2 linked regions of the Ancylothrix sp. D3o genome follow. The protein of the gene in region 2 binds, or shares a complex with, the protein of the main gene of each other region. Links are inferred from orthologs where the notes say so. Each region holds a gene or a part of one and is shown on either strand. Other genes may lie near its edges.

Region 1 (16,288 bases), on a different replicon or contig from region 2:
GTCATAAACAACCTAGATAACACTTGTTTAATGGTAGAAGTACCCATCAAAATGTAGACAGTTGCTTTGCCCACCAAAAAAGATTACCGGCTTTTTCCTAACGCAATCGTCATCGAACCGGCAACCACAAAAACAGCCCCCAAAACGGCTAAAATTGTAATACGTTCCACCGGCAACAAACCAGGCACCCAAAACGCAACCAGGGAAACAGAAATTAAAGTAACAATGGGAGTCAAAGCCAAAACAGCACTAACCCGCGACGCCTCCCAATGTTCCAAAGCCTCAGCAAAAGCGCCATAAGCACACACCGTATTAAGCGCCGCAAAAATCAACATTCCCCACTGCAAAGGCGAAAGCAAAAATAAACGAGCCGGTGTTGCAAAAGGCATAAACAAAAACGCACAACTACCATAAATAATCAACATCACACTAGCTGATGGCAACTTTTGCAACAATTGCTTTTGCGCCAACGCATAAAACGCCCAAGTTAACGATCCCAAAACCAGCGCTCCAGAGCCAAGCAAATATTTACCCTGCGCCGTAACTAAACTTCTCAATTGCTCATTAAAAAACAAAACAAACCCCAAACTCAAAACACTCAAACCCAACCACTGACGCAGCGTATAACGTTCTTTAAAAATCACCAAACCCCCCAACCCCATCAACACCGCAGCCAACTGAATCAAAACCTGAGCATTCCCCGGAGTAGTCAAACTTAAACCCAACATAAAAAACACATAATTAAGTGCCAAACCCACCACTGCTACCCCCAACAAAGAAAGCGGAATTAGCCTTAACTTTGCTGGCGACGGCAATTGTTTTCTCGCCGCTAAATACGCCCCCAAAACCCAAAAAGAAACAAAAAAACGAAACCAAATCACCGTATAAACATCAAGTTTTTGCAAAGTCACCGACAAAGCAACCGGCAAAACTCCCCACAAAAAAACCGTCATTAAAGACAACGCCAAACCCAAGCGCCAGCGCCCCGAAGTTGTATGTAATTGCATTTTTTGTCCCAAAAAAATAACCTTTATCTACAAGCTGATGTGCATTTTTCACAACAACACTTTTTTTAAAAATCCATTCAATCTTCCAACAATTGCAACAACTGCGCCTCATCCAATTGGCTGATTCCCAACTCTTCAGCTTTTTGTAACTTCGAGCCAGCATCCTCACCCACAACTACATAATCAGTCTTTGCACTCACAGAACCTGTTACCTTTCCCCCCGCATTTTCAATCCTAGCCTTAGCTTCATCCCGCTTTAAACTTGGCAGCGTGCCGGTGATCACAAAAGTTTTCCCAGACAAAGCTAATTTCGCCGGTTTCCCTTCTTTAACGCCTGTGGGTTCTTGATTTGCCAATTGCAAACCGGCCCCTTTTAAACGCTCAATTAACTGCTGATTTCCCTCCACCCGAAACCAATCAAAAACCGCCTGAGCAATTTCAAACCCAATCCCATAAACCCCCTCAATCTCACTAATTTTCGCCCCAGCTAATTGATCCACATTTTTAAACTTTTCCGTCAAAGTTTTAGCATTCACACTCCCCACATGACGAATACCCAACCCATACAAAACCCGCGCCCAAGGCTGCTTTTTAGAAGCAGTTATCCCATCAATTAATTTTTGGGCGGATTTTTTCCCCATGCGTTCCATTCGCGCAATATCATCCACACTTAAATAATACAAATCCGCCACAGAAGTCACCACTTTTTTATCAACAAACTGCGCCACAATTTTCTCACCCAAACCATTAATATCCAGCGCATCTCTACTTGCCCAATGTACCAAAGCACCCCGTAAAATTGCCCCACAAGAAGCATTCACACATCGTGTCACCGCTTCCCCCCCTTCCCGAAACACCGGCTCACCACAAACCGGACAATGATTTGGCATTTCAAAAGGCTTAGTTTTCTCTGGACGCAACTCTTTTAAAACCCGCACAACCTCCGGTATAATTTCCCCAGCCTTGTGAACAATCACCGTATCCCCAACCCGAATATCCAGCGATTGAACATAATCAATATTATGCAAAGTAGCCCGCGAAACCGTTGTCCCCGCCAATTGCACCGGCTTTAATTCTGCCAAAGGAGTCAGAGCCCCCGTCCTCCCCACATTCACCGAAATATTTTCAACCAATGTCGGCGCTTCTTCCGCAGCATACTTTAATGCTACCGCCCAACGAGGAAATTTTTGCGTAAAACCCAGTCGTTTTTGTAGGGCTACGGAATTAATTTTAACCACCACCCCATCCGTCATATAAGGTAACGTTAACCGGCCCGTATTCCACTCATCATAATACTCTGCAACCTCCCCCAAAGATTGACAAAGTTTACGATTTGGATTAACCCGAAACCCCATTTCTTCTAACTTTTCTAAACATTCCAATTGCCTAGCCGCCACCGCCTCATCATCAGTATCAGGAATTTGCAAAGTATAAGCAAAAAAATCTAATTTTCGCTCCGCTACAATCCTTGAATCAAGTTGTCGCAAAGTTCCCGCCGCCGCATTCCGAGGATTGGCAAACAACTGCTCACCTTTTTTAGCTCTCTCCTCATTAATTTTCTCAAAAGTTGCCAATCCCAAAAACGCCTCTCCCCGCACCTCAATTCGTGGCGGAGGATTATCTAAATTCAACCGCAAAGGGATAGAACGAATAGTTTTAACATTTTGAGTAATTTCTTCGCCGGTGATGCCATCACCTCGCGTAGCCCCCCGGATAAGAATGCCATTTTCATAAGTTAAAGCAAGGGCCGATCCATCAATTTTTAACTCACAAACATATTCAAATTTATCAGCAGAATACACCCGTTGCCATCGTTCTTGCCATCGCGTAAATTCTTCAATATTAAAAGCATTTTCTAAACTATAAAGAGGAATATTATGTTTAACCGAATTAAATTGAGAAGCCGGTTTTTCTCCCACCCGTTGAGTCGGACTATCGGGAGTGATAAGTTGGGGATATTGAATTTCTAAATCTTGCAATTCCCGATAAAGCCGGTCGTACACTTCATCGGCCATAATCGGGTTATCCAGCACATAATAAGCATAGCTTGCTTCTTGAACTTCCCGGCGTAGTTTTTCGGCTCGTTGTTGTATTTCTGCTGTTGGTTGTGCCATAAATTTTTACCCCTGTAGGATGAACTTTGCCCACCGGCTTTTTTGCATCTTATCGTAACTGCATTGTAGCTTTACCCCCCCGCACAATAACATCAAATCATCAGATATTCCTAAGCTCACCCCCACCCCACTCAACGGGGTCATAACAATTTTCTTAACAAATTCTCCCCTCTCAAAAAATTAATTTTTATTTCTCCATATTCCGCTTCATATTATTAAGCTCTTCCTCAGCTTCCCAGTTTTTAAACTCTTGTTCCAAAGAATCAGGCCCACTACTAAAACTATACTTCTTAGTATTAACATTCCAGCCCGCATCTTGAGCAGATTCTTGAGCTTTTTGAGCCGCTCGTGATGCCGAAACCTCTGCCATTTTTCGCTTTAATTCTTGGCGCGAAGTATGAACTTGTTTATAAAGTTCTTTAGCCTTCACCATCCGCTCTTGAAACCCCTTCATTTGCCCCCAAAGTTGATTGCCTTGCCGCAACAGCGCCGACTCTCTTTCTTGCGCCGCCTTCACCAAATCTTGACGGTTTCCGGCTTGCGCTTTTTGAATACGCTCATGCCAGCGTTGGATATCGGTTGCCGTACCGAGAATTTGGTCTTTTACCGCTTTTTCTTTCTTTTGCAAATCCAAAATTAACCGCAAGGTATCTTCTTCTTGTTCGCGCAATTGTTCATCTAATGCTTGAAATTCTAAATGAGGATTATTTTTCAAAAATTCATCTAATCGCATTTGCAGAAATCGGCTTACATCATCAAAAACACTCATCTTAAAAACTCCCTCTGGGTGACTGGGGGCGTAGGGGCAATGCCCCCATGCCCGCCCCTTTTACAACTGTTGACCAACACCAATCGAGCGAACTTCACCATTACGGCGAATTGTCACGCCGTCTTGAGAAACTTCTCCAAGCGTCCAGCCACTTGAACCAATGCTCTCACCGACATAGACACGGCGGGGAACACCATCTATATCAAACAAAGCTGCCGAGCGCTCTCCGAATTCCAAAGTCCCGCGCAGGATAGACACCGACAGCGGCGTGCTGGCAACCGGCGGAGCAGTCTCCGTTGGGATTGGATCCAAAGTCGGCAACGCCTGTAAAGTAATAGACGGTGCCGGTATTGATGCGGTATTGGCTTCGGGAGAAGCTGTCACCGTAACTGTCACTGTCGGGCTCGGTGTGGGAGAAGCTGTCACCGTTTGTGTCACCGTTGGAGTTGGTGTAGCCGTGACGGTTTGTGTCACCGTTGGAGTCGGCGTCGGGGTTTGCTTCGTGGTGGGAGATGACGAGGCTACCGGCTTGGTGGTGGGTGCCGGTGTTGGTGCTTTGGCAACCGTCGTGGCAGAAACCACCGGCAAAGGAGAAGCAACTGGCGGTTTTGCTGGTGCTGAAGTTGAGGCCGGTGGCTGCACCGCTACTTTGTTGAGTGAGTCTGCCAGCCTGTTGAGTGCTTGTGCCAAAGAAGGCGCATCCGCCAAATTCAAAGACATCGGCAACGGCGCTAAATTAATCGTCTGCGATGGCACTACACCGGGCTGCTTGGCTGCTGTCTGCACAGCAACTTGTTTTGAGGTAATAGCATCAAGCGACTGAATCAGATATTGAGAAAACTTTGCATCCGCCTCAGCTTTGGGGTTGGGGGGTGCCGGTGGTGCTGCCGGTGCCGCTGCTGGTGAGGGTGCTGGAGCCTTCACAAACAGTTGTTGTAACTCGCTGCGACTTGCCAACCACAACAACAAAGTGATTGCCAAAGCTCCACAGGCGCCACCAAACAACCATTTATCAAAGGAGTTACCGTCTTTTTCATCAGACTTGACGGCTTTTGCCTCAACGGTTTTGCCTTTAGCAGGCTCCTCTTTGGGAGGGATGACTACGGTTGTCGGCAAAACTATCGGCGGAACGGTTACGGTTTGTACAGAGACATATTCGGTGCGGATCGGTTGTTTTGGCAAGCTGCCACCTTCAAGCACTCGCTCGACGTCTTCAAATACCTCATTAATCAAGCGCTCGGCATAGGATTCTACAATCTCTGGGCCGGTGTGTTGTCCTTGCAGTTGGGTTTGTGTCCCGCTGCCGGTGGTCATTTTTATCGGTTCTGTACTAACTTTCCTTGACATAAGCTTCCCAATTAAACTGCTCCTCAACTTACCCCAGCCCACACACTTTAATAAATTTATGACACCGGGGACTCTTAAAATTTACCAATTCAATTTACTCAAGAGTTAGATTTTCGCCAACTCTTTTAAAGATTATGACATTTCGCCTCTCCCCTAACCTTCTAGCAGGGTTCCCTCGTCGGCAAGGCGCGAATTTCCCCCTACCTGACGAGGGCAGGGGGTTGGCGGGGAGAGGTTCACACGGGCACTAATTCGCCACTGCCGCTGCGCCGATTCCGCAATTCTAAATAAACCAACAAGGCATTAACATCCGCCGGATTGACGCCCCCAATACGGCAAGCTTGTCCAATTGTCAAGGGTTTAACTTTGGCTAATTTTTCCCGCGATTCTTTGGAGAGGGTATCAATGCTGGCATAATCTAAATCTGCCGGCAGTTTTCGGTTTTCATGGCGAGCAATTTGCTCGATTTGGTGTTGTTGGCGTTGGATATATCCGCTATATTTGATGTCTATTTCTGCTCCTTCTTTTTCGGCTGAATTTAATTCAGGATTTCCTAAACCATGCCGTTCTAAGGTGGTATAATGTACCCCTGGCCGGCGTAGTAAATCTGCGAGGGTAATTGCGCCTTTGATTGCTTGTTGAGTTTCGGCGAAGACGGCTTTACCAACATCCTCATGTTCTTTGATTCGGGTTTGTTGGAGGCGTTGTTTTTCGGCTTCAATATTGGTGTATTTGCGGGTGAAAATTTCCCAGCGGCGGTCATCAATTAAGCCAATTTCTCGCCCTAAAGGTGTTAAGCGTTCATCAGCATTATCTGAACGCAAAATTAGCCGGTATTCTGAGCGAGATGTCAGCATTCGGTAAGGTTCGCGTAGGTCTTTTGTACAAAGATCATCGACTAAAGTGCCGAGGTAACTTTGTTCTCTCTTAAAGATGATCATTTCTTGGTTTTTTGCCAATCGCGCCGCGTTAATTCCTGCTACAAGCCCTTGTGCGGCGGCTTCTTCATAGCCGGTGGTTCCGTTAATTTGACCGGCACAAAATAAGCCTTGAATTTTTTTGGTCATCAAGGTTGGGTAACATTGGGTGGCCGGTAAATAGTCGTATTCGACTGCATAAGCCGGTCGTAACATGGTGCAATTTTCTAACCCTGGAAGACTCCGCAGCATTTGTAGTTGCAGGTTTTCTGGGAGGCCGGTGGAAAATCCTTGAATGTATAATTCGGGGATATCTCGACCTTCGGGTTCAATGAAAATTTGATGACTTTCTTTGTCGGCAAAACGGACAATTTTATCTTCTATGCTGGGGCAATATCGCGGCCCTTTGGCGTCAACCCAACCACCATAAACAGGTGATAAATGGAGGTTTTCGCGGATCAGCCGGTGTGTTTCGCTGGTGGTGCGAGTCAGGTAACAATTCATTTGCTCGCGTTCGATCCAAGCTTCAGGATCGAAGCTAAACCAGCGTACTTTTTCGTCGCCTGGTTGCGGTTCCATTTTGCTGTAATCTACGGAACGCCGGTCAACTCTGGCGGGGGTTCCTGTTTTTAACCGGCCGGTTTCAAAGCCTAAACGATTTAAAGTTTCGGTTAAACCAACGGCGGCAAATTCTCCGGCGCGTCCTGCTGCCATTGATTTATTTCCTACCCAAATTTTGCCGCCTAAAAATGTGCCGGTGGTGAGAATTACGGCTTTGCAACCAAAGGCGACACCAAAGTAAGTTTCGACTCCAATTATTTCATCGTTTTTGCCTAAAACCAAGTCTGTAACCATGCCTTCGCGGACAGATAAATTTTCTTGGTTTTCGATGATTTTTTTCATTACGGCGGCGTATTCCCGCTTATCGGTTTGGGCGCGTAAAGCCCAGACTGCCGGCCCGCGTGAGGCGTTTAAAATGCGTTTTTGCAGATAAGTGCGGTCGGCCATTTTGCCAATTTCGCCACCGAGTGCATCTACTTCGTGAGTGAGTTGTGATTTGGCCGGCCCCCCAACGGCAGGGTTACAAGGTTGCCAAGCAATTTTATCGAGATTCAGCGTTAGTAACAATGTGCGACATCCTAGACGTGCGGTAGCGAGTGCGGCCTCACATCCAGAGTGGCCGGCACCCACCACCACCACATCAAATTCATCCATAAATTCAATTGTTGTTTGTGGGGTCATGGGTTGGGTTTGAGCGATAATATATTGTTTTATTTTAGCTCTATAATCGGCTTTAGTGGGAAGTTAAAAATTAGAAAGTCTAGGAAGTTAGAAACATAGATGCAAGTCAAATTCAAGCATAATTCTCATAAATTTTGACTCGTGGAAAAAACCAAGGCGAAAAAATGGTGAGTGAGAAAGAAGAACAAGCGATTGCTGTTATTATTAATTCGGTTGATTTATAGCCGGTTTCAGTTGCAGGAAGTACCCGCCGGAATTTTAAAAAACCGATTCCTAAAAGAAACCGGCTTTTTCAGATTTCCAGTCCTAATAAAAAGGCTAGATAGCAATTATGAAAAGTCTTTTACAATCTTTCAATGTGAGGTAGGGGCGGGTATGTTTACCGCAGGCGACGCAATCAACTACCGGCCTGGAAGTTGCAAAGTTCCCATAATTTTACCTACCGTTGTTTGTCTATCTCCATCTGAAATACCATCGCCATTATCATCAAACAAATTCGCCGCAAAAAAACCACATTCAATTTCAACCTTATTAGAATTCGCCACAGGATTAATTAACAAATCACCGCTTAAAGTCGCACATTCAAATTCATAGTCTTTAAGTTTTTGAGCATATTGGCCTCGCAATTTTGCCAAAGTATCCTTACAAACTTTATCCGAACATTGCCACTCACTTTTAAATTTTGATTCGTGACCCGGAAAAGGCAAAACTCCCAAAACATTACCCATCCGAGAATTATTTGCATTTTTTGGTTCCCAACAATTAAAAGCCACCCGCTTATTTTGAGGGGAATTTGCATACACTTGTAAACCTAAAGTATTTTTGCCGGTACACTGAGATTGATATTTTCTCACCCAAACCGGCCAGCGGCGCTGTAACTGGGTTAATAACTGCTCACATTTTTGTCCGCCACAATCACCTAAAATCCGATTTTGCCCCACAGCAACGTCAGAAAAAATCAAACTCCCCACAGCAAAACCACCCATCAGCAAAGCATTTAAATTCAAAAAATTAAACTTCATAAAAGCCTCTTAAAAATTTGTTACAACAAGCGACGCTCTGAAAAATCCTAGCTGAAGAAAAGCCAAGTATCACGCAAGCATTTGATTTGCTTTCTCATCTTGTCCCTGGTTTTTTCAACATTTTATATTATCATGTAGAGCTAAATTTTACTAAGTTAAGCTTAGGGGATGTTCTAGGTAGGCACAGTAACGATTTCGGCCCTCTTCCTTAGCACGATAAAGCGCATTATCAGCTTCTTTAATTAAGATTTCAGGAGATTGTTGGCCATAGGGATTTTTAGCAGAAATTCCCAAACTCACGGTAATAAAATTGCTGACACGAGAGTGAGAGTGAGAAATTTTTAACTGTTGCACCTCGAACTGAATATTGCGAGCAACTTGCTCCGCACCGGCCAAATTGGTATTAGGAAGAAGGACGACAAACTCCTCTCCCCCATAACGCGCCACCAGATCCGCAGGACGTTTTATCGCCGCCTTAATTGCTTGGGCAATTTGATGTAAACAAGTATCACCCGCTAGATGGCCATAAGCATCATTATAAAGCTTAAAATAATCCACATCACACAAAATTAAAGATAAAGAAAATTGCTCTCGCGCTGCTCGCAGCCATTCTCGGTTTAAGCAATCATTAAAATGTCGGCGGTTAGAAATTGCCGTCAACCCATCTAAACAAGCAATTTGTTGTAATCTTTCGTTAGCTTCTTGTAAAGCTTGTTCAGCATAACGGCGTTTTTTGATCTCCTCACGCAGCCGAGAATTTTGTTTTTTTAATTGCATTTGTAACCTTTGTAGCGTTAGTTGATTTTCCACCCTTACCACCACTTCTTCGACATGAAAAGGCTTAGTGATGTAGTCAGAACCTCCACACTTGAAACCTTTTACAATGTCAAAAGCATCGGTTAATGCGCTAATAAAAATAATCGGGATATCTTGCGTTTCTTTCCGAGATTTTAAATATTCACAAAGTTGATACCCGTTCATTTCCGGCATATTAATATCCAGCAAAATAATATCAGGCAAGAGCTTCTCACAAGCGATAAGCGCCATCTTTGCATCCAAAGCTTTACGAACCTCATAGCCGCGAACTTTAAAAATTGAAGATAAAACCCGCAAGTTATCGGGCGTATCGTCAACCACTAGAATGTTGCTTTTTGGTAGCAGTTCAGCATTGTTAATCATTTGGCATTTCAAGGGGATTTAAAGGATTAATAGCAATCTTAGAGAAAGCAATTTTGATGCACGGGGTAGCCAAACTTAGTTAACATAGATTATAACTTTTTTGTTAGTCTGTTTCAAATATATTTTAGCTAAGCCAAACCAAATTAGTTAGCAAGCAAGTTGACTTCTCGACAGGAAACTCAGAGTTAGATAGGTAAAGGATGATTCAATCGTTTCTAACCTCCGTCACTTCCATAATGGTAGTAAACTGGAAATCCTCTGCTAAATATGTAAGAGCCTGTGCCAGATCAGACTTGGCGGAGGGGATTTTTTTCAGCAATTCTAAAACCTTATCATCGCTGCACTCAGAAGCAGCATCGTAAAGCTGCGCCACCCAGGGAGCCGGCATTTCAGATAATAACAACCTTAAATCAGAATCGGTCAAATTTGGCCTATTTTTTGTATGGCATTCAACCTCCTCGCTTTCTTCGTCCCATAGATATTGAATGCCTAAATATTGGCCAATTTTATCTAATAAAAATTCTACCTGAAAAGGCTTGCTTAGAAAATCATCACAGCCGGCAGATAAAACCTTTTGGCGTTCTTCCTCAAAAGCATTAGCCGTCAAAGCAAAAATTATCGGAGAAAAGCTAGTTATCTCCTTTTTTTCCTGCTCCTTGGCTCTAATTTGTCGCGTTGCTTCATAACCATCCATCACCGGCATTCTCATATCCATTAAAATCAAATGAGGCTGCCAATCTTGCCAACGTTGAACTGCTTTTGTGCCGTCTTCAGCTTCCCACACAGAAAAGCCAATTGAGCCGAGAATTTTCACAAGCAAATCGCGGCTTTCTGGCACATCATCTGCAATTAAAATGCGATATTCAGGTTGATTTGGGGCTAAATTTATTACCTTGCGATCAAACTTAGGATTCTGCTGTTGCTCAGCCTCAGTTCCTAAATCAATCTCAAAACTAAATAAACTTCCCTTACCAGGCGTGCTTGTGACACTGATATTGCCCCCCATTAATTGCACATATTTTTGACTAATGGGCAACCCTAAACCGGTTCCTTGCTGAGATTTTAAACCGCTATCTGTTTGCCCGAAAGCTTCAAATAAAAGATGAATTTCTTCAGTATCAATTCCTGGGCCGGTGTCTTCTACCTCAAAATGAAGGCGGAGTTTTTGATTGGGGCTTAATTCTGGTGTTTTTGAAACAACAGAAACGCCAAGTCTCACCCAGCCAGTTTGGGTAAATTTAATTGCATTTCCCAACAAATTCAGCAAAACTTGGCGTAACTTCCGCTCATCGGTTTTAACATACTTTGGAATGCCGGCATCGCATTGAAAAATCAGTTGCAAATTTTTCGCCGCCGCTTTTAATTCCAACATTTTTAGAAGCATATTCAAAAGTTGAGTTAAATCAAAACTGATTTCATTAAAAGTCGTTCTCCCGGCTTCAATTTTAGAGAGTTCTAAAATATCATCAATCAAAGCTAGTAAATGTTCTCCCGCCCGATTAATAATTCCTAAATTTTTTTGAGATTCCGCCGATAAAGACTTGTCCGCCGTCAATAGTTGACTAAAACCCAAAATCGCATTGAGCGGCGTTCTCAATTCGTGACTCATATTAGCGAGAAACTCACTTTTTGCTCTATTGGCCGCATCCGCAGCTAAAACCGCTTTTTGCAAAGCTTCTTCGGCTTTTTTGCGAGCAGTGATATCGATTAAATACCCAACAAACTCAATAGGATTGTCGTCCGCATCTCGCAATAATTTTAATTCGCTATAAAGCCAAATATAATTACCATTTTGATGTCGAAAGCGATATTCGGAACCGATAAAACTGTCATCCAAAAAAGCAGGTTTGGACTGAAGGAAATTCAAATTTTCTGGATAAACATGATTTGCCCAAAAATCAGGATTATTGACAAAATACTCGGCCTCGTAACCGAGAATGGCTTTAACATTTTCCCCCATAAAAGTTGGGGCATAATTTCCATCAGCCTTGCAGCTAAAAATAACCGCAGGACTAGCAGAAAGGAGATATTGCAAGCGTTCTTTTGCCAGCCTTAATTCTAATTCTGAGCGTTTGCGATCTGTAATTTCAACCACAACAGATCCCAAGTTAAAAGGCTCTTTACCTTTAACAGCAATCGGGAAATAAGATACAACCCAATGGCGCATTACTCCCGGTTGGTTTGGCAATTCTGTGCTGATTTCCTGATTAAGAATTGGTAGGCCGGTTTCCAAAACTTGCCTATAGATTGATTCAACAGTCGGGGCCATTTTAGGCACAACTTCCCACAGCGTTTTGCCAATATGCTCCTCTGCCGGCACACCATTAATTTCTGCCAAGGGTTCATTAATTTGCACAAATCGCAGTTGCCGGTCTAACATATTCATACCTACAGGAGCACAGTTGAAAAAAGCATTTAATCGTGCTTCTCGCAAAGCAAGTTCTTGTTCTAAAGCTTTGCTATCACTGATATCTTTGTGCGTCCCAGTTATTCGCACCGGCCGGCCCTGACTATCACGCTCAGAAACTTTGCCTCGGTTGAGAATCCATTTCCACTCACCCGACTTTGAGCGCATCCGAAATTCCACTTCATAAAACCTTGTTTCGCCTCGTAAATACGCATTTAAAAGTTCATTTACCATCGCCACATCTTCGGGATGTATCAACTTTTCAAAGCTTTTTAAATCATCATAAGTTTCGCTTTTTTCATAACCGAGCATTTGCTTCCAAGCCGCATCTCGATAAATTTTGCCGGTCTTAAGATTCCAATCCCACAAACCTAAATTACTGCCTTCTAAAGCCAGTTGTAAACGTTCTTGACTTGTCCGCAAAGCATCTTCGGCTTGCTTTCGCCCAATCAACGAACTAACCATCGCCGCCACGCCACCCGTTAAATTTAGCAAGCGCTCATTTTTAGCAATCATCAGCCGCTTAAAAAACACTAAAACCACTAACACTTTGTCATTCATTACCACCGGCACCGCAAAAGCAGATTTTAACCCCACTTTTGCCGCAATTTCTCTTCGCAAAAAAGCCGAATTTTTTACCCTCGTAACATCTTCCATCCATTCCGCTTCTCCAGACAACCAAACTCGCCCTGCTAGTCCTTCGTTGGCAGCAAAAGTCTGATTTTCACTCACACGGCGGAATTCTTCTAAAGCCGGTTCACAGCCATACCATCCCCAACTAGGCTCTAAAACCTCACCACCTTCTGCCGGCACCCAAGCTTCTGCAAAATCCCAATTAATAGCCCGACAAATTAAATTTAAAACAATCGCTAAAGCACTATCAACATCAGGAGCTTGGCTAATAGCTTTCGTTGCTTTCAACAACAGCCGCATTTCATCTTCTGCTTGCTTACGAGTTGTAATATCTAAAACCGTTCCAAAAAGCTTTTTGGCTTTTCCTTTTTCATCACTAATTCTTTCTGCTCTTGCTTCAACATTTCTTATAGACCCATCCGGTAGCAAAATCCGCAAATCTAATTTCTCAGAACTTGTCGATTTAATTGCTAAGGAAATGCTTTTCTTAAAAATTCCTCGCTCCTCACGATGAATGAGCTGCAAAAGATTTGCAAAAGTGGGTTCACCATCGGCAGCCTCAAGACCAAAAATGCGAAAAGTTTCCTCAGACCAAATAACTTTTCCCGTATCAAGATCCCATTCCCAATTACCAACATGAGCCACCCTTTGAGCCGCCGCCAAATTTGCCTCACTTTTTTTGAGATTTTCTTCGGCACGAAAACGTTCACTAATATCACGCGCCACCCACGCCACTGTATTATCTGAACTCGGCACAATGCTCGCAGAGAACCACACGTCCTCCTCATCCAATCTTAAACTATATTCCCAATTAACAACCTGCTGTTTTTCTAAAGCACGCCTAACGTGTCGCCTGCATATTTCCCGATTTTCTCCAAAAAATTGTTCCACCGTTTGATTCAAAATATTAGCCCCCGGAGGATATAATTTGTCGGGATTTGTTGGAGCCACTTTGATCGCATTTCCATCCGCATCCACAATCAAGACAATATCGGCCATCGCTTCAAAAAAAGCGCGAATTTCCTGCTGGGAAGACCGCAACTTTTCTTCCATTAAATGACGATCTTTAATCTCCTGTTGTAACTGCTCATTTTGTGCTTGAAGCTGTTTTTGCAGCCTACAAAATTTTAATTGATTCTCAATCCTAGCGATTACTTCTTCTACTTGAAAAGGTTTTGTTATATAATCTGCTCCCCCTTTAGAAAAAGCTTTCACTTTATCAAACGCTTCGGATAAAGCACTCAAAAAAATTACTGGAATATTGCAGGTTTTTTCCGAATCTTTTAGCTGCGAACAAACTTCATATCCCCCTATATCAGGCATCATAATATCTAATAGAATTAGATCAGGAGCCTCCGCCAAAACTGCTTTTAAAACCAACTTCCCATCGGCGATAGGCCGAACCACATAACCCCGTCGGCTCAAAACATCTGTCAACAAGCGTAGACTATTTAAGTCATCATCAACCACTAAAATATTGCCTTTTTCTTGGCTCTTAATTTGTCTCATAGTTTCAGCACCTTTAACCTAAAAATTACCGGAAATTTAACTACTTTGCTCAACTTCAATGCCACCACCCAAGAATTTTAAATTTACTCCTTAATTGTTCGTGATATTTCAATGGCTTTTAATATACTGGTGTAATCAAAATTGTCTGCCAAACCCTTCAGCTTTGCAGCTAACTGAACATTCCTAAGAGAAATCTCATCAATTACCTCATAAATTTCGTGCAAACTAGCGCGGATCGTCGCTATTTCTAAACGATCAACTAAACCCGCATTTACACCAGTAAAATCGGCTGAATTTAAACTTCGCCAATTTGTTATTACTGAAACTTTTTCTGGGTCTTTTGACTCCCAAACATAAGACACACCCAAATGTTTAGACAAACTCTCAAGAATCTCCAAATCTCGAAACGGCTTGCAGATCACCTCATCACAACCCACTTCTAACATCGCCCTTTTTTCTGCCTCAAAACTGCCGGCAGTAACCGCCACAATTACCGTTTTACTCCTTAACAAACACCAACTCCCAACAGAAGACTCTGAAAAATCTTCTTGCTCTCCCATTTCGCTGTTTTTTGGTTCCCCTGCCACCACACCGGCACCCATCCCCAAATTACTCCCTATTTGCGCCTCCCTCGCTCTAATCAAACGAGTCGCCTCCAAACCGTGCATCCCTGCCATTCGCATATCCATAAAAATGATCTGCGGTTCCCACTTTTGCCATAATTTTAACGCCTCAGAGCCATCTTTGGCTTCTTTAATTTTAAAACCAAGCGGACAAAGCAATTTAACCAATAATTGCCGGTTATTCCATTCATCATCAACAATCAAAATGCGATAATCAGGTTGATTCGCCGCCAAACCAATCGCTCGCCGCCTTGGCATTTCCCCCACATCCTGATTCCCACTCTCTACCAAACCCACCTCAATATCAAACTTAAAAATACTCCCGCTTCCCACCTGACTGCTAACCGTCATTTTACCCCCCATCATCTCTACAAACTTGCGGCTGATCGGCAAACCCAAACCCGTACCTTCTTGTGATTTTTGGCCGGTTCTTGTCTGCAAAAACGGCTCAAAAATTCTTTCCAATTCCCTCTCAGGAATACCACAGCCGGTATCTTCAATCTCAAAACCAAGTCTTATCTTTTCCCTCTTTTCTATCCGTTGTTTTTCCTCTTCAGCTTCAGCCGATATATCCACCGGCAAACCTAAAAATTCCCCCACCCCTACACGCAGACAAACACCCCCATCTTTCGTAAACTTCATCGCATTTCCCATCAAATTAATCAAAACTTGCCGCAATTTAATTTCATCCGTCCGTACCCATTCAGGAACCTGCTCACCAACCGAAAACATTAACTGTAAATTCTGCTCTCTCCCCCGCAAACTAAACATCTTCTCTAAATCATTAAGAAAAGCGAATAAATTAAAACTTTCTTCATAAACCGTCGTGCGATTCGCTTCAATCTTAGCCATATCTAGCACATCATTAATCAGCGTCAGCAAATGTTCACCACTACGGTTAATAATCCCAATATTTTCTCGGTGTTCCTCCGAAATATCCTGACTATCGCTCATTAATTGAGCAAAGCCAAGAATCGCATTTAAAGGCGTTCTCAACTCATGGCTCATATTCGCCAAAAAAGCACTTTTAGCAAAAGAAGCAGCATTAGCAGCCTCCACAGCTTCTTGCAATTGCAAAGATTGATTTTGAACCTTTGCAAACAATTCTGCTTGTTGAACAGCCACCCCTAACTGAATACCCACTTGAGCCAGCATTTGCACTTCAGGCTCTTTCCAATCGCGGGGCATATTATTTTGATAAGCAGTCAATAAACCCCATAAATTTTCAACAGCAGCCACAGGAACCACAGAAAAAGAACGCGCTTGAAACTGCTCTAATAATTTAATATGACAATCAGTTAACCCCGCATTATAAATATCCTTCACCGCCAAAGTTTCCTGATAGCGATAACGCCCACCTTGAGTTTCTTGTAAATAAGAATCTTCCCAAACCTGCTTAATATTATCACCCACCAGCGGCACCCAGCCCTCAGCAACAGACTCCGCAATAAATTCGCCACTATAATCAGCAAAAAAGCGGTAAACACTAACACGCGAACATCCCAACGTTTGGCGTAAT
Region 2 (16,266 bases):
GGCGCTTTTTTAGCCGGGTTGAGTGCGTCTTTAATGGGGGGTAGTTATGTATTTTTTCTGGCGACTTGGTGGGTGCCGGTGGTTTCTCCCCTCCTGGCTTTCGCAGGTTCAGCCGTTCTCGTTTTTGCTTACCATACTCAAGAATTGCAACGATCTCAGGAGGCGCAGTTGGCGCAATTTTTGGAAGCAATGCCGGTGGGAGTGGCGGTGCTGGATGCGGCAGGTCATCCTTATTTTATGAATAAACTAGGAAAAAAATTGCTCGGTCAAGGTGTCAAGGCCGATGCTACAAAAAGCAGAATTGCCGAAGTTTATGGCTGTTATGTTGCCGGTACTAATGAACTTTACCCCAACGAACGGCAGCCAATCCTGAGAGCCCTTAAAGGCGAAGTTTCTTCTGTTGATGACCTCGAAATTCACATCGGGGATCAAGTCATACCGCTGGAAGCTTGGGGAACACCTATTTATGATGCTGATGGCAAAGTTGCTTATGCCCTGTCGGCGTTTCAAGACATTACAGAACGCAAAAAAGCCCAACGTGATCTAGCAGAAATGCTCGATGAACTTTTTAAAGCCAATTGCAATTTACAAAAAGCCCTCGATGCGGAGTTTAATATCACCGATGCCTACGGACGCTTTGTACCCCACGAATTTCTTTACTTTTTGGGATATGAGAGCATTTTAGATGTCAAATTAGGCGATAATGTTCAGCTAGATATGGCGATTTTGTTTGCCGATATTCGAGATTTCACTACCCTCAGCGAAACTATGAATCCCGAAGATAATTTTAAGTTTATTAATGCTTATTTATCTCGGATGGAACCGGCCATTGCTGAAAATAATGGGTTTATTGATAAATATATTGGCGATGCGATTATGGCCCTGTTTAGTGGGGGCGCTGATGATGCCATAAAAGCCGGAATTTCTATGTTGCAAAAACTTGCAGAATATAACGCAACAAGAGGCACACCAAAGCGTCCCTGTATTCAGATAGGAATAGGCATCAATACGGGATCATTAATGTTAGGCACTGTCGGGGGAGAAAGTCGCATGAATAGCACCGTTATTTCCGATGCAGTCAATTTAGCTTCTCGCATGGAAGGCTTAACAAAAAACTATGGAGTTTCTCTATTAATTTCTCATCATACTTTTTCTCGTTTAGAAGATAGCACCCAATATTGTATTCGCTTAATTGATAGTGTAAAAGTCAAAGGCAAATCAGAAAAAGTATCAGTCTTTGAAGTTTTCGATGCCGATCCACCGGACATTAAACAGCGCAAGTTAGCCACTAAACCACTTTTTGAAGAAGCAATTTTGCTTTATTATATGCAGTCTTTTCGAGAGGCTGGCCAAAAATTTCAAGAATGCTGTCAGCTAAACCCTCAAGATCGTGTTTCCCAAATTTATCTCGAACGCTGCCAAAATTGCCTAAAAGACAATTATCCCACCAATAATTCTTTCCCGTCTTCTGAATGGTAAAAAATCTTTTATGATGTTGATTATTTTTTCTGCCACACTCTTTATCAGCGCTTTCTTACTGTTTTGGGTGCAGTTGATGGTCGCTAAAATGATTTTACCCCTCTTAGGTGGTTCTCCTTCTGTCTGGAATACTTGTCAATTATTTTTTCAAGCAGTTTTATTGTTAGGCTATGGTTATTCTCACCTGACGACGCAACGCTGGGGACTCCGCCGACAGGCTATTTTTCACAGCTTTTTGCTATTTTTACCTGTGGCTTTTTTACCCCTTACTCTCACAAAATATTGGCTTCCTCCCCAAAATGCTAATCCTATTTTTTGGTTACTTGCTTTACTTCTCGTCTCCGTAGGTTTGCCTTTTTTTGTGATTTCTACCACTGCTCCTTTAATGCAGAAATGGTTTGCTTCTACGCCCAATTCTTCCCAAAATGATCCTTATTTTCTCTACAGCGCCAGTAACCTCGGCAGTATGTTAGGGTTGCTTTTCTATCCCATTTTTATTGAACCCAATTTCTCGCTTTCTCAGCAAAGTTGGGCGTGGTCTGCCGGCTATGGATTATTGATATTTTTAACATTATGTTGTGCCGGTTTTTTGGCTAAAAAAAAATTCAAACCAACCAAAGGCGAGATGCCTGTGTACCCTCCCGCCGACGCAACCCCAGGCGAATTGCCCCTACAAACCGAGGCTGGAGAAAGCTTAGATCCCCCCACACTCAAACAACAATTGCAGTGGTTATTCCTCGCTTTTATTCCTTCCAGCTTGCTGCTAGGAATAACAACCTATTTAACCGTTGATTTAGCAGCAATTCCGCTTTTATGGGCTGTGCCTTTAGCCTTATATTTACTGACATTTATCTTAGCCTTTGCACCGACTAACTTGTTGCCTATTCCGATATTTTCTAAAAGTTTACCGCTATTTTTCTCTCCCCTAATTATTTTATCATTGCTAAAAATATTACAACCCATCGGCTTATTATTACCCTTACACTTAACCGGCTTTTTTATCGCTACCGGCTTATTTCATGCCAAACTTGCCCAACTTCGCCCCCCCGTTCAATACCTCACCAAATTTTACCTTTGGGTTGCCTTTGGCGGCGTTTTGGGAGGCATATTTAACGCCCTTCTCGCACCGGCCATCTTTCCCACAATCTCCGAATATCCTTTAATAATGCTTTTAAGTTTGCTACTCTTGCAAACACCCCTCTTTCCAAAAAATAATCCCAAATCCAAAATATTGCCCCTCAGTTTAGGGCTATTATTGGGTGCATTACTCGGAGGATTTACCCTTGATAACTTTTTCAAAAATGCTCTTGTTTTTGCCTGCGGAGTTGCTTTACTAGCAGCCATTTATTATATTTTTACCTTGAGCAAATGGCGCTTTGTAGCCGGGGCTTTATTAATCTTAATGTTAGCGCAATTTTCCATCGGTAACTTAGGAGGGCTTTTATATAGCGAACGGAGCTTTTTTGGCGTTAACAGAGTCGTCTACGATAAACGAGGAAACTATCACAGTTTACTACACGGAACAACCTTACACGGCAGACAAAGCCTAGATCCTAAACGCCAGCAAGAACCCTTAACCTATTTTCATCCCACCGGCCCCATCGGACAATTATTTCAATATCTCAACAGCCAACAAAAATTAAAAAACATAGCAGTTTTAGGCTTAGGAATAGGCACTCTCGCAGCCTACAGCCAACCAGGACAAAATTGGACATTTTATGAAATAGATCCCAGTGTCAAAAAAATTGCCAGCGACCCCCGTTATTTCACCTTCTTAAAAAACGCCAAATCCCCCTATCAAATAATTTTAGGAGATGCCCGCCTGAAAATAGCCGAAGTCGGCAAAAACTCTTATGATTTAATTGTCATGGATGCCTTTAGCTCCGATTCAATACCCGTTCATTTAATCACCAAAGAAGCCCTAGAATTATACTCGACAAAACTAGCAAAAAATGGTATAATAGCCGTCAACATTTCTAACCGATATTTGAATGTCGAGCCGGTGTTAGCAGCCTTAGCAGAAAACTTAAATTTTGCCGCCTTACGACAATTACAGAAAGAAATGTCACCGGCAGAAAAAGAAATGGGAAAATCCGCCTCACACTGGGTGATATTTGCTCAAAACCGCGAAGACTTTGGCAAATTAACCGCAGATAGCCGGTGGCAAACCCTCCCCAAAACAAAAAATGCACCCCTCTGGACAGACGAATATTCAAATATTTTCAGTTTGTTGCGATTTTAACTTCCCATCAACGAGGCCGGCCCAAAGTTGTAATATAAATCACAGCTTCATCCGCAGGAATTCCCAAAACATCATTCACTTGGTCATCAAAAAAGCCTCCAATTCCACTCACTCCCAAACCCAAATGAATCGCCCCCAAATTCAACCGCTGTCCTAAATGTCCGGCATCCAAATGCAAATAGCGATAAACCCGGTCGCCATATTTAGCCACAGCCTTTTTCAGATCCGCCGTGTGAAACACCACAGCACCGGCATCGCGTCCGAGTTCTTGCCCCAAACACAAATAATGCAATTCGCGGCGGAAATTTTTAAAGCGAATTTGGCGAAACTCTTGGGCTTTTGGTGCATAGTAATAACAGCCTTCTTCCAAACCACGCACCCCAGAAACAACAATAAACGTCTCGATTAAATTCAAATCAAAGTAATCGGGTTTACCGTCGAGTCCTTGGTCAATATAATGGTGAGGTTGGTATGTAAAATCAAGCAAAGCTTTGAGTTCTTCAATCGTGATATCGCCTCCCGAATAGCTGCGAGTAGAACGCCGGCGCAAAATCGTATTTTCCAGCCCTTCTAAATCTTTACCCCAAGTAATGGAAGGAGTAACAGAGGAAATTTTCGTGCAAAAAGGGAAATTGTATTTATCTTGATCGGAAGTTTCATTTGGGTTAAGTTCCCAATTTTGGGGTACGCTGATATCCGTTTTGATTTCCGTTGCTGTGTGCAAATAAGCCAACAAATTACCATCGGGTATCTTTGGATATTCGGTTTGGGTTCCCGAAGCAAGAGCAGTTTTAACCGGCATCAAGTTTTGGTTAGGATCATCTAAGTCAGCCAGAGCAATAACTGTGAGAGTACCTTCTTGTTGAGAATCAAGGTAAAGCAAATTGTTGACTTGTTGATCATGGAAACCGCCAGTCAGGTAAGGCCGAAAGCCGGTGAGACTGCCCGCTAGTTCGATATTTCCCAGCAAATGGCCGGTGTCGAGGAAGATCCGCCGGTAGGCACGGTCAAGATAGCGCCAAGCTGAACGGTAAAAAATGGCAGTGGTAGCCAAGGCGATGTCGGTTTTTTCCAGAGATGGATGCTGGAAACAAGCTTGCTGGAGAGCCGGCCATACCGAATCATCCCAAAATCGCATTAGGCTATGGGTTTGGGGTTGGTAGTTGTAGAGGCCGGCTCTTAAAAAGCCGGTGCCGCGAGAAATCAGGTAAATTTCCGCCGGGTAAAGCCCTCCAGCAGAAGGAGCGGCTCTTAAATAAAGCGGCTTATCCATTGTCGGGACTCTCGCCGTCAGCCCATAGCTGCAAAACAGCAGACGGGATAAGCGTTGCCACCATTGACTCTCAGGCTTATTCGGGCTGGCTTTCAGGTAGGGTTTGAGATCAATTGCCGTGCCAATTTTGTATTCTTTAAAAGGAATTGGTTGTTTATCCCAGTCGAGTTGGTGGTTTTTGGAGGCCAAAGTTTCGGGGTCATACTTCGTGCGCTCGTGGTAGTGCTCGGCGATAGAGAGCTTGAGTTCTGGCATGGGTTTTTTTCTTACAATAGAGGTTTGTTTTTGATCTTGACATTGCTACTGCCTGATGTGTGATGAATGCTGGCGAAGATGCGCTGGTTTGAAGCGCGCTAAAGCGGAGTATGAGGGGCAAAAAACCTAAAAAAATATTAAAAAAGGCAAATTTTGGAAACAGTTCCTTAACAATAAGCAATGAGTATAAATACGCACTAATTACCAAAGTCACCGTCTCCAAACGGTGGGCATCTGGAAAAAAGGAACCATGACTATGCAACGGTTAACCGCTCAGGCGTTAAAAGATCGTTATGCGGAGGGCGTTCGGGATTTTACGGGGGTTGACCTAGCCGGTGCCGATCTGTTTGAGGCAGATTTACGCGAAATCGATCTCAGGGGTAGCAATTTAAGCCAAATTTATTTGCCTTACGCCAATCTCAGCAGGGCTAATTTACAAAATGCTCAAATTTATGATGCTCAATGCAGCGATGGCAAATTTTACCAGGCTGATTTATCAAATGCCAATTTGCAAGGCGCCAATTTCTCGCGGGCCAATCTCCGCTATGCTAATTTGCAGGGAGCCAATTTGTCAGGAGCAAATTTGCAAGGGGCGAATTTATATAAGGCAAATTTAAGCCAAGCAAATCTCACCGGCGCAAATGTAACTCTGGGGAATTTGGAGGAGGCAAAGTTAAGTGGCGCTCAGTTAAAAGGCTGTAATTTTTTCCGCTGTCGAGGCGTAAATATTTCTGATGCTTTTGTGGATGAAACAACCATTTTACCAGATGGCTATCGCGGCGAGTCGTCTTAATGAGGGGATAGGGTAAAGTTTGATTTATTTAGCGATCTTTTTAATGAGTGGTTATTGTTTTCAATGGCTTTCAAAACCACAATATTTTTATATATCATCTCCTACAGCCTTCTCTTTTTAAACGTTCTCTGGCTCAATTTCCTCCGATTCATCAAACACCGGCGGCCACAATTCTGTAATTGCAATTTCCCATCCAGGGAATAATTCAGGAATATTCAAAATCTCATCATTGCGGTAAATAACTGGTTTTTCGTTGAGGCGATAAACGCTGACAGTTAACTCATCCGGGTCTATTAAAACTCCTACAGTTGCGCCTTGTTGTAAATACATCCTAATTTTTTTGCGGAGTTTGCTAATTCTGTCACTTTGCGATTTAATTTCTACCACAAGATCGGGGACAATTTGCCCAAAATAACGCACCGTGCGAGGCATTCTGCTGCGGGATACAAAAGAAACATCCGGTGCTGTTAAATCGGTATTTGGCAAGATAAAACCACCGCTGGAATCAAAAATAAATCCCAGGCGCCGGGGGAAGACCCAGTTTCCTAGAAGCCGGCTGAACTGAGCACCTACAAAGCTGGATACAATATCTGATGGCCCCATTATTTTAATTTCTCCTTGTTGCAGTTCTATTTGGTAATCGTTGCGGTCGTTTTGTAGTTGCTTTTGTAGGTTTTCGACGTTTTTAATTGTGAGAGACATAGGGGTTTTTTGGTAATTTTATCAACGATTATAGCAGTTATCATTTGGATGAGCTACCGCAGGGGCTTCTAAAAACCGGCTTTCTTTTATAAATCAGCTATAAACCCTCACTTTTTGGTAATTTTTCCCTTATTATCGATTGTCAAAGGAGTATTGGGAAAATCACTCGCCATCAAACTCCGAATTAATCCCACACTGCGAAATTTTTGGTCAAAATAAGGCACTCCTTGCCCATCCAAATGCACCGGCAAAATCTTACCCTCCACAAAATCTCCCTCTTCATTTACCGCCACTTCCAAAATCAGCGAGTACCCCAATTCCGCCACCGTAGACAAAGTTTGATACCCCAAAAAATTCCCCAAAGAATAAGCAATTAACTTACCTTTATAAACCTCCACCGCCCTAGGAACGTGCGGCCCATGTCCTAAGATCAAATCAGCCCCAGCATCAATCATTGTCCGCGAAAACAACACCATATTGCCGCGATTTTCGCCATAAAAAAATTCCTCTCGATTTCGTACATTTATGGCATCGGTTCCTTCAGCCCCCGCATGAACTGAAATCACCACCACACTCGCTTTTTGTTTGGCTTCATTTACCAACTTTTTCGCAGCGGATAAATCCAAAATTGTGTTATGAGCATCGTAGGTACTAAAGCCAATAAATGCAACCGTTACCCCCTTGACATTTTTGTATAAAATTTGATTTTTTCTGCCAACCGTCTTAATTCCCACTTTTTCTAAATTTTCAATCGTATCCTTAAACCCCTGCTCAAAAAAATCAAACGAGTGATTATTGGCGACACTTAAAACATCAAAACCGGCATCTTTAAAAATTGTGTTATAACTAGGCGGCGAACGAAAGGCAAAGGTCATTCCCCGGCTGACATCTTTGGCAGAATAAGGATAATTTGTCATCGTGCTTTCAAAATTTCCAAACAAAATATCACTGCCTTGTAAATAAGGTTTCACAGCTTTAAATAAACTTTCCTTGGAAGCCGGCAGTTTATTGTAAGGATAATTACTCCCCGGAATTATATCTCCCACCGCTTTAATATTAATGGTGGTTCTTGGCAAAGTCTTGACAATATTTTTTTCTACATTTGTAGATGTTTTTGGCGTTTGTTTATCCTCAATAGAAGCCGGCGGCCCGCTTTGGATAAGTTGAGTAGAAATAAACGGGATAGCAGCCGCTTCAACTTCTCTATTTTGATATTTTTTCTCTTCAGCCTTGACTTGTGGCTGCGGTTGTTTCGGCTGATTTTTCACGGAAAATTCGGCGGTTGGAAAAGTAAACGAAAACGAATTTAAACTTCCTGAAACCTCGCTCCAAATATTTGCTAAACTCTCTGCTTGCCCCTGGTTTGAAAACGCCCATACCATCCCAAAACCCAAGCTTGAAAAAGCAAATATCAAGAGAGGTCTTATTAAAATTAACTGTAAATTACGTTGCTTTTTAATCTTTTTCCTAGCAACTTTAATCGGCTTTTTCAAAGGAACTCTGCCAACATCAAAAACCTGACTCCAAGACGGTTTTACACCGGCAATACCACCATAAACCCTCACCCTTAGAGCCGAACTAAGTTGCAACCTTTGTAAACCATTCGCAATAAACTCAACACAAGCTTGTTGCGGGGGAACACTTGATGCTTCTAGCAAAATATGCAAACAACCATCTTCGCAAACCACACTTGCGGTAATACCTTGATTTCGCAAAGCCTGATTAATCAAAAACCCAATCACATCAGGATCGCCCTGCCTTGCGAGAGCCATCATATCTTGCTGCTGCACAACATTTACCTCATACCACAGGTAGATGCCTTGATCATAAGGCTGAATTAGCTTAAAAAAGATTAATTTTGCAAAAAATTCTCATCCGGGCCGGTTTTAACGCTATTTTTGAAAAGGTCTGCTATCCTAACAGCAACCTCAAATCTAAAATCCCAAATCTAAAATCTAAAATCTAAAATCAAGATGACTGCTAACTCTAACCCAAACGAAAACCGGCAACCCCACCGCATCCTAATCACCGGCGGTGCAGGATTTATCGGCTCAAATTTTGTTTACCATTGGTACACAAAATACCCCGATGACCGCATTATAGTCCTCGACGCCCTCACCTACGCAGGCAACCGCCAAACTTTAGGCAACCTCGAAACCAAAGAAAATTTTCGCTTTGTCAAAGGCGATATTTGTGATCGCAGCCTCGTAGATACCCTGCTCAAAGAAGAATCCATCGATACTGTCGCACACTTTGCCGCCGAATCTCATGTAGACCGCTCAATTTTAGGGCCGGCGGCTTTTGTGCAAACCAATGTGGTTGGAACTTTTACCTTACTCGAAGCTTTTCGCCACCATTGGCAAGATAATGAACGTCCCGAAAATTACCGATTTCTGCACGTTTCTACCGATGAAGTTTATGGTAGTCTTGGCCCCGATGATCCAGCCTTCAGCGAAACAACACCCTACACCCCTAATAGTCCCTATTCAGCCTCAAAAGCCGGTAGCGATCACCTCGCCAGAGCTTATTTTCACACCTACAAAGTCCCCACAATTATCACAAATTGCTCGAATAATTACGGCCCCTACCACTTTCCAGAAAAATTAATTCCCCTGATGTGTATTAATATGCTTTTGGGGAAACCTTTGCCGGTTTATGGTGATGGGCAAAATATCCGCGATTGGCTTTATGTACGCGATCATTGCAGTGCTTTGGATGTGGTAATTCATGCCGGTCAACCGGGGGAAACGTATAATATTGGCGGCAATAATGAAGTCAAAAATATTGATTTAGTACGGATGTTGTGTCAATTAATGGATGAGTTGGCCCCAGAGTTGCCGGTGCGTCCCTGCGAAAAATTGATTACCTTTGTTAAAGACCGGCCCGGACATGACCGCCGTTATGCCATTGATGCTACCAAAATTAAAACTGAGTTGGGTTGGAGTCCTTCGGTAACAGTTGAGCAAGGTTTGCGCCAGACGGTTGAGTGGTATTTGGCTAACCCTGACTGGTGGAAACCGCTGCTGTCTGAGGAGTATCTGGCTTATTATCAAAAAGTTTATGCCTAGAAGCATTCTCTAATATTGCTTTGTTTGGCCGACCGGCAGCCCTGGCTTTTTGCTCCAAACAATTCCCAATAATATAGTGTAGCCAAAACCGTAATCGGCCAGGCTTTACGGAGGAGCAAGAACCTCTCCCCCCTACCCCCTCCCCAGGCTTTCGAGAGGGGGGAAAACGTTTTTGCTTTCCCCCTTCTTAGAAGCGAAGGAGAGTAACGGATATAGGTTTTTTTTGCGTGAAATTACTTAAATTGTCCGCTCAACCAGCTTCCATTCACATCAAAATAACGGTATTTACAGAGGCTACCCCACTTTGATCGCCGGCCTGTGGACAAAATGCTATTAAAATAATAAAAAAGTTGTTTTAGTCGGCAGGTTTCGCTCAAAAAGTTCGCCAAACAATAATACGGGATAAAGATTCAGTGAAGTGTCTTACTCTGCCAATAAATTCAAGAATTCGCAGTCCATAATAAGAATAGAGGTTCAAAATTTTAAGCTTCATCCCAGAAATTCTGAAACGAAGTCTCTCCTGGTGGTTGAGGCTCTCCCCACCGCAAAAAGTTTTTAAAGTTGGTAGTAAGTCAGTAACTTTTAGCAGTTGGCTATTTCAGCCGGCTGTTTTTTTTGTCTGTTCTGGGGTTGTTTTAATCACGGCTTATTTAAAGACCAGTTTAAACACACCCAGGAAAAACAACCAGCCCGTATTCAAAACGACTTTGCCGAGCAACAGCATCAGCAATGTGGTGTTTAAAAAGCCGCCGAATTATACTTCAGCTAACTTGTTTGGCGGGCCGAGGCAAATTTTTTTTGATCACAAGGGCAATAAAAACGCTTATGTTCGCCGGCCCCTTAATCGCCTATCGGAAAATATTGCTCTATAAACCAGTTTTTCTAGGCTGAGAAAAGAAAATTTAACTTTGAAGAAATGGCGAGAACAATTTTTTAGGCACTACCCCTAATTCGTCGGCAAAAAGAATTAGGAAGATAAGTTATTGGCAGCGAGTTTAAAGCTTATTCAAATTGTAGATTTATAGGCTTTATCAGATGAATAGGGTCTATCAAAAAGCAGGTTTTTGAGAAAAACCGGGTTTTGAGAAAAAGTTTGTCTACTTCATTAGACTGAGAAAGGTTATATTGATACAAGCCTATGGGCGCTCAGAACACTCGCAAGGTTGATTTGTCAGTTGACCCAACCCTACTTTATGTTTAAGCGTTGAACAGTCAATCTACCTTTTTGGGCGGAAATGACCAGGCAAATAAAACAACAAAAAAGTATTAAAAGTCTGGGTTAGCAAGTGGCTCCTTTGATAGAAAAAACAGAAAGAAATCCAGATGAGATCAGGGAAATTACGGAGCTTGTAACCGAGATTACCTTAAACTGTGAGCCAGATCACATAATGTGCAGAAAAAGATCACGCAAATTAATACTAAATACATATATCTCAGGAATTCGGATATTTTCAATAAAGATTAAGTAAAGATTGCTCAGAAGACTTGCAAACAAAAAATTATAAGGAATAATAGAAATAGGAAGAAAGGAATCACAGGAAACAAGTATGAAACTCCAACTCGTTACCACCATCAGCGCCGCCGCCGCCACCGCTCTGTTAGGTTTTTCAGGAACCGCTCAAGCTGCCACCTTCGGCAATAGCGGCATCACCTTCAATAGCAACACCACTGTAAACTTTAACTTTATCCGCTCTCAGGGTGCGTATCAATCAAGGTTAGGCATTTATGAAGTGCTGACCCAAGGCCGCCAAACCGTGACTTCTCTAGTCAGCAACCTATTCTCTGAAGTCAAACCCTCCGACAACGGCAGAGCAAACGAATGGGCCGGCACTTTGGGCAACACAGTTTTGGGTTCTGGAAAAGCAAGCTTTGAATTTGTAGCCGGTAGAGTTTATACCTTGGGCTTGGCCAGCACTTTTAATGGAAACAACAGACCTACGGTTTTCTCAACGACAAGTTTAAACAGATTTGGTGGAGTAAACACCCAACAAGCAGTATTTGCAACTAGCTTACCGCTGAACAACAACAGTACCGCTGCTTTGGCCGGTGCCGCGAACTATAACTCTGCTAACCCCTTTACCCAAGGAGGAATCCAAATAGGCTTTGATGATCGGGGTAATGGCAATGATGCAGACTTCCAAGACTTCCAAGTGACTGCTGAAGCCGTTCCCGAACCGACAACGATGGCCGGTATGGCTTTGGGTGCTGCCGGTTTGGCTTATGCTCGCCGCCGCCGGGAAAGCAAGAACGAAAGCAAAAACTAATGTAAACGGCCATCAGGCTTAGACTTACATGGAAACACAAAAATTTGAACAGTTGGCCTTTGAGGTCAACTGTTTTTGTGTGTAGGAAAAATGCCGGCGTTATTTCCGAGAACATCCAAAGTTAGAACCGGCAAAAAAATGGGTATAAAATAAATACATAGCCACCGGCACCTACCCAGCCGATGACCGCATGAAAAAATTCTCTTGTTAAACTGATTGTTTATCAAACTGCCCCCAAAAAATTCCTAAAACTTGCAAAGAAAAATACAAAAACAATGAATCTTGACAATTGGCAAAAGTATATAAAACAGCCGCAGTTTTGGATCTTAGCCGCCGGATTTGGCTTGCTGGCTCTTCAAACAATGTTGGGTTCGGAACTGAAAAACCCAGAAGTAGGTGGCACAAGTATGATGGCCTTGGGTGCTGCTGCTTTTCTGATCTCCGATAAAAAAGGTGTCTTAGAATTAAAAAGTAATAATTTCTCTAGGTTTTTTGGTGGCACGATTTTAGCCTTGATTTTTTTCCGAATGATTACGATGTCGGTATATCATCCGATTTTGAGAATAGCGCCCTTAATCATTGGTATTGGGGTAGCTTTGATGCTGTCGGGGATAAAAGGATTAAAAAAATTCTGGCAGGAACTCGTTATGCTGTGTCTGCCAATTGTGGCACCGGCACCGGAGTTTTTGGTCAAAACCATAGACATTACCCTTCCCACCGCTAAAGTTGCGACGATGATGCTGTGGTATTTAGGATACCCTGTGCAGCGGGAAGGAATTTTTATGCACTTGCCCACCGGCAGCGTTGAAGTTGGTTCTGGGTGTTCTGGAATGAGTACCATCATGCAGTTATTGGGGCTGTCTCTACTGGTTTTATTCACCTTCCGCACCACCATAAAACAAAAAATTATGGTGCCGGTGGCCGCCGTTGTTGTTGCATTTTTTGTCAACTCAGCCCGTGTGGGAGTTATGGCAGTTTTAGCAGCCTCTAGTAATCCCAAATCTTTTGAATATTGGCATTTTGGCGAAGGCTCAGTTATCTTTTCTATGATTGCCGTTGCTATTTTGGGGTTGTTTTGCTGGTTGACGATTTTGCGAGAAGAACCGCCAAAAAAAGATGCCTGATAGAGTGGCGCTAGTTATCAGAGCGAAGCAGGTATTCTACATTAATCAAAAAACACAATTGCCTAATTTTTGCCCCTCTTCCTGCTAAACTAACAAAGATCAACCTTGAGTATCTCTACCCATTTACTCAAATACATTTTTCACAAAAACCTGAGTAAATTTTATGACGCGAGGCGACAGCGAACAGGGTCAGTCAATCTACAGACTGCGTTGGATAGGCTACGGCCTATTGTTGTTAGCATTATTCGATGTTATCGACTCTTTTATACCGCCAAACTTTACTAACCCAGTCTGGGAATTTCAAACCATTGGACTTTTGGTAGAACGGGTGGCTGTTCCTTTATTGGGATTCGTTTTAATTTTTTTTGGCGAGTCATTTAACCGCAATCGTTTAGAGGAGTTGCTGCTGAGGATATTATCTTGGCTTTGTTTACTTTTTGCGATTGTATTTCTGGCACTGGTTCCTTTGGGAATTCTTAACACTTATCGAATTAATGACCTCAATAATAACCAAATTAACACCGCAGCCCAAGCCCAATTGACTCAACTTAAACAAGTTGAAGATCAAGTAAGTCAAGGCACGCCAGAAGAGATCAGACAACTAGCAACTCAGCTTGGTTCTTTCGGTATTCAAGCGGATGCTACAAATCCTGATCAATTCAAGCAGCAAATTTTAGAAAGAATCCCCCCAGTTAGAAAGGCTGTGCAAGAACAGGCAATACAAGAAAAACAAAATCAACGCACTGGCTTGCTTAAAAATGCTGTGAAGTGGAATTTAGGGGCGCTGGTAGCCTCTGTTTTATTCTTCATTCTCTGGAAAAGCACCGGCTGGGCACGGTAAGCAGGGAATTGGGGATTGGGGAATACCAACCCATCCCCAAAAACAAATGACTATTGACAAATGATAATTATCATTTACCAATACAAAACCGGCTAAAAATTCGCTCCAGTACGGATTCGGTTATTTCTTCGCCGGTGACTTCTCCTAGGGCTTGAATGGTTCCGCGTAAGTCTATTGTCCAAAAATCTAAGGGGAGTTGCTGCCCAATTGTTGCAGCGCATTGTTGTAAGGCAATTTCCGCACGAGTTAAAGCACCGGCCTGTCTTTGATTAATCGCTAAATCCATATTGGCTGCTTGTAAATCTCCGGCATTTACGGCTTCTAAAATGGCTTTTTCTAAGTCTTCAATTCCTTTGTTTTGAGCGGCGGCTGTGTACACTATTCGCGGAATTTCTGGAAAATTTGACGGTGTAAATTTCTCAACTAAATCGATTTTATTGACGATTAAAATTAAAGTGCGGTGTTTAACTTGTTCGTAAATTTCTGTATCCGCCGGCACCCAACCAGTTGAGCTATCTATTGTTAATAAAACCAAATCTGCCTCTTGTGCGGCTTGACGGGAACGATCTACACCAATTTTTTCTACTATATCGCTAGTTTCTCTGATGCCGGCAGTATCCAAAACTTGCACCGGCACTCCCCCGACAACTAACTGCGATTCGACGACATCTCGCGTGGTGCCGGGTAAAGGTGTAACAATAGCTCTGTCACTTCGACTCCAAGCATTTAATAAACTTGATTTGCCAACATTAGGCCGGCCTACTATTGCAACTTTTAACCCAGATCGCAATAATTCTCCTTGATTTGCTGTGGCTAAAATCCTTGACAATTCTGCTAAAACCTGCTGAATTTGATTAATAATTAACTCTTCATTCAAAGGCGGTAAATCGTCTTCAAAATCAATCCTAGCCTCAATTTCTGCCAAAATATCTAAACAAGTATTTCTTAATTGTCGGATGGGAGTTGCTAATTTTCCCCGCAAACCGGCCAGGGCTGTTTGAGCGGCGGCGGCTGAACGTGCCCCCACAAGATCGGCTATACTTTCGGCTTGGGTGAGATCGAGCCGGCCATTCAAAAACGCCCTTAAGGTAAATTCTCCGGGTTGGGCCAAACGGGCACCGCTCTTGACGCATAACTGCAAAACTTGCTGCACCGGCATGATCCCGCCATGACAGTGAAACTCTACAACATCTTCGCGGGTATAAGATCGCGGTGCTTTCATAATTAGTAACAAAGCTTCATCGACCATCTGCTGAGTTTGGGGATCGCGGACATAACCGTATAAAATGCGGTGACTTTCCCAAACTTGCTGGCCTGGTGCAACAAAAAGCGTTTCGGCAATTTTAACAGCTTGGTCGCCGGAAAGTCTGACAACTCCGATGCTTCCCTGCTGGGGGACGATGGCGGTGGCGATGGCGGCGATGGTTTGATTTTGGGGGAGTTGCTGTGACATTTAGGCGAAGGTGATGATAAAACTGGCACGCTGATCATGGTTCCATCTTTAAGGATAAACCGACAGACCTGGATAAAACCTGCGGTTAATCGAAGGCTTGGCGGTAAAAAAGCGATAATATTTTTACCTGGTCTTGGTTTTGCCAAGGGGCCGGTTAATTTTTTGCTGCACGTTGCTTAATGTTAAATATGGTTAAAAACAGTAACAATTTTAATGGCAATGCTGAGGGATATTTACCCTTAATTATTCCTATTGCTTTTGGTTTGGTGGTGATTTTGGCGGCGGGACGAATTTTTTTGCCGGTGGCTGTGGCTGCTGGTTTGGGGTTTGGGTTTCGCCGCTATTGGCAAAATAAACAAAAAAAACTTGAAGAGTTAAATAGCACTTTTTATCAATTAATCCAAGAAAATAACGGCTGGGTGACGGCGTTAGATTTGGCTATGAAATCTAATGTGCCGGGGACAGAAGTTCAACAGTATTTAGATGAACGAGCCCGCGAATTTGCGGCGCATTATGAAATAACAGAACAAGGGGGGATGATTTATTATTTTGAAACTGCTCTTTCTCCGAATGGGAGTAAACCGCCGACAATTGTTGATACGAATTATGAGCCGGTTGTTTCTTTTTCAGAGCCTATTGTCTCGGAAGTTCCTAAAAATCCTCAGCCGTCTAGTCCGCCTCCTGTTGAGAAAAAGCCGACGGAATCTCCGCCGATTGATGTGCCGGTTTCTGCGGTTAAGAAAACTGAGTCATCAGCGCCTGTTTCTGATCT

Evidence for each region.
Region 1: the proteins of mnmE (region 2) and mnmG are in contact, whole or in part, in a solved structure (PDB 9HIP), measured with the Escherichia coli proteins. The link is inferred for Ancylothrix sp. D3o from one-to-one orthologs.

What each region holds. Positions count from the first base shown.
Region 1 is NZ_JAMXEX010000005.1:214,375-230,662, forward strand. Bases 4,936-7,890 are described here. They hold mnmG (tRNA uridine-5-carboxymethylaminomethyl(34) synthesis enzyme MnmG), read right to left. Parts: upstream 7,397-7,890; coding sequence 5,474-7,396; downstream 4,936-5,473. Other genes in these bases: NG798_RS12195 (hypothetical protein), read right to left, coding at 4,936-5,237; NG798_RS12205 (hypothetical protein), read right to left, coding at 7,798-7,890. Outside these bases: NG798_RS12175 (sensor histidine kinase KdpD), read left to right, coding at 1-57; NG798_RS12180 (DMT family transporter), read right to left, coding at 84-1,007; NAD-dependent DNA ligase LigA, read right to left, coding at 1,085-3,121; NG798_RS12190 (TIGR04376 family protein), read right to left, coding at 3,309-3,890; more of NG798_RS12195, read right to left, coding at 3,951-4,935; more of NG798_RS12205, read right to left, coding at 7,891-8,418; NG798_RS12210 (PleD family two-component system response regulator), read right to left, coding at 8,569-9,597; NG798_RS12215 (PAS domain-containing protein), read right to left, coding at 9,803-14,146; NG798_RS12220 (ATP-binding protein), read right to left, coding at 14,230-16,288. UniProt on the Escherichia coli protein: NAD-binding protein involved in the addition of a carboxymethylaminomethyl (cmnm) group at the wobble position (U34) of certain tRNAs, forming tRNA-cmnm(5)s(2)U34.
Region 2 is NZ_JAMXEX010000004.1:420,471-436,736, forward strand. The notes cover bases 13,304-16,236. They hold mnmE (tRNA uridine-5-carboxymethylaminomethyl(34) synthesis GTPase MnmE), read right to left. Parts: upstream 15,495-16,236; coding sequence 14,112-15,494; downstream 13,304-14,111. Other genes in these bases: NG798_RS11110 (HpsJ family protein), read left to right, coding at 13,364-14,041; NG798_RS11120 (hypothetical protein), read left to right, coding at 15,683-16,236. In the rest of the region: NG798_RS11065 (CHASE2 domain-containing protein), read left to right, coding at 1-1,479; NG798_RS11070 (fused MFS/spermidine synthase), read left to right, coding at 1,490-3,721; NG798_RS11075 (SagB/ThcOx family dehydrogenase), read right to left, coding at 3,729-5,249; NG798_RS11080 (pentapeptide repeat-containing protein), read left to right, coding at 5,500-6,042; NG798_RS11085 (Uma2 family endonuclease), read right to left, coding at 6,160-6,744; NG798_RS11090 (CapA family protein), read right to left, coding at 6,852-8,534; rfbB (dTDP-glucose 4,6-dehydratase), read left to right, coding at 8,718-9,812; NG798_RS11100 (PEP-CTERM sorting domain-containing protein), read left to right, coding at 11,360-12,076; crtA (cyanoexosortase A), read left to right, coding at 12,352-13,200; more of NG798_RS11120, read left to right, coding at 16,237-16,266. UniProt on the Escherichia coli protein: Exhibits a very high intrinsic GTPase hydrolysis rate. Involved in the addition of a carboxymethylaminomethyl (cmnm) group at the wobble position (U34) of certain tRNAs, forming tRNA-cmnm(5)s(2)U34.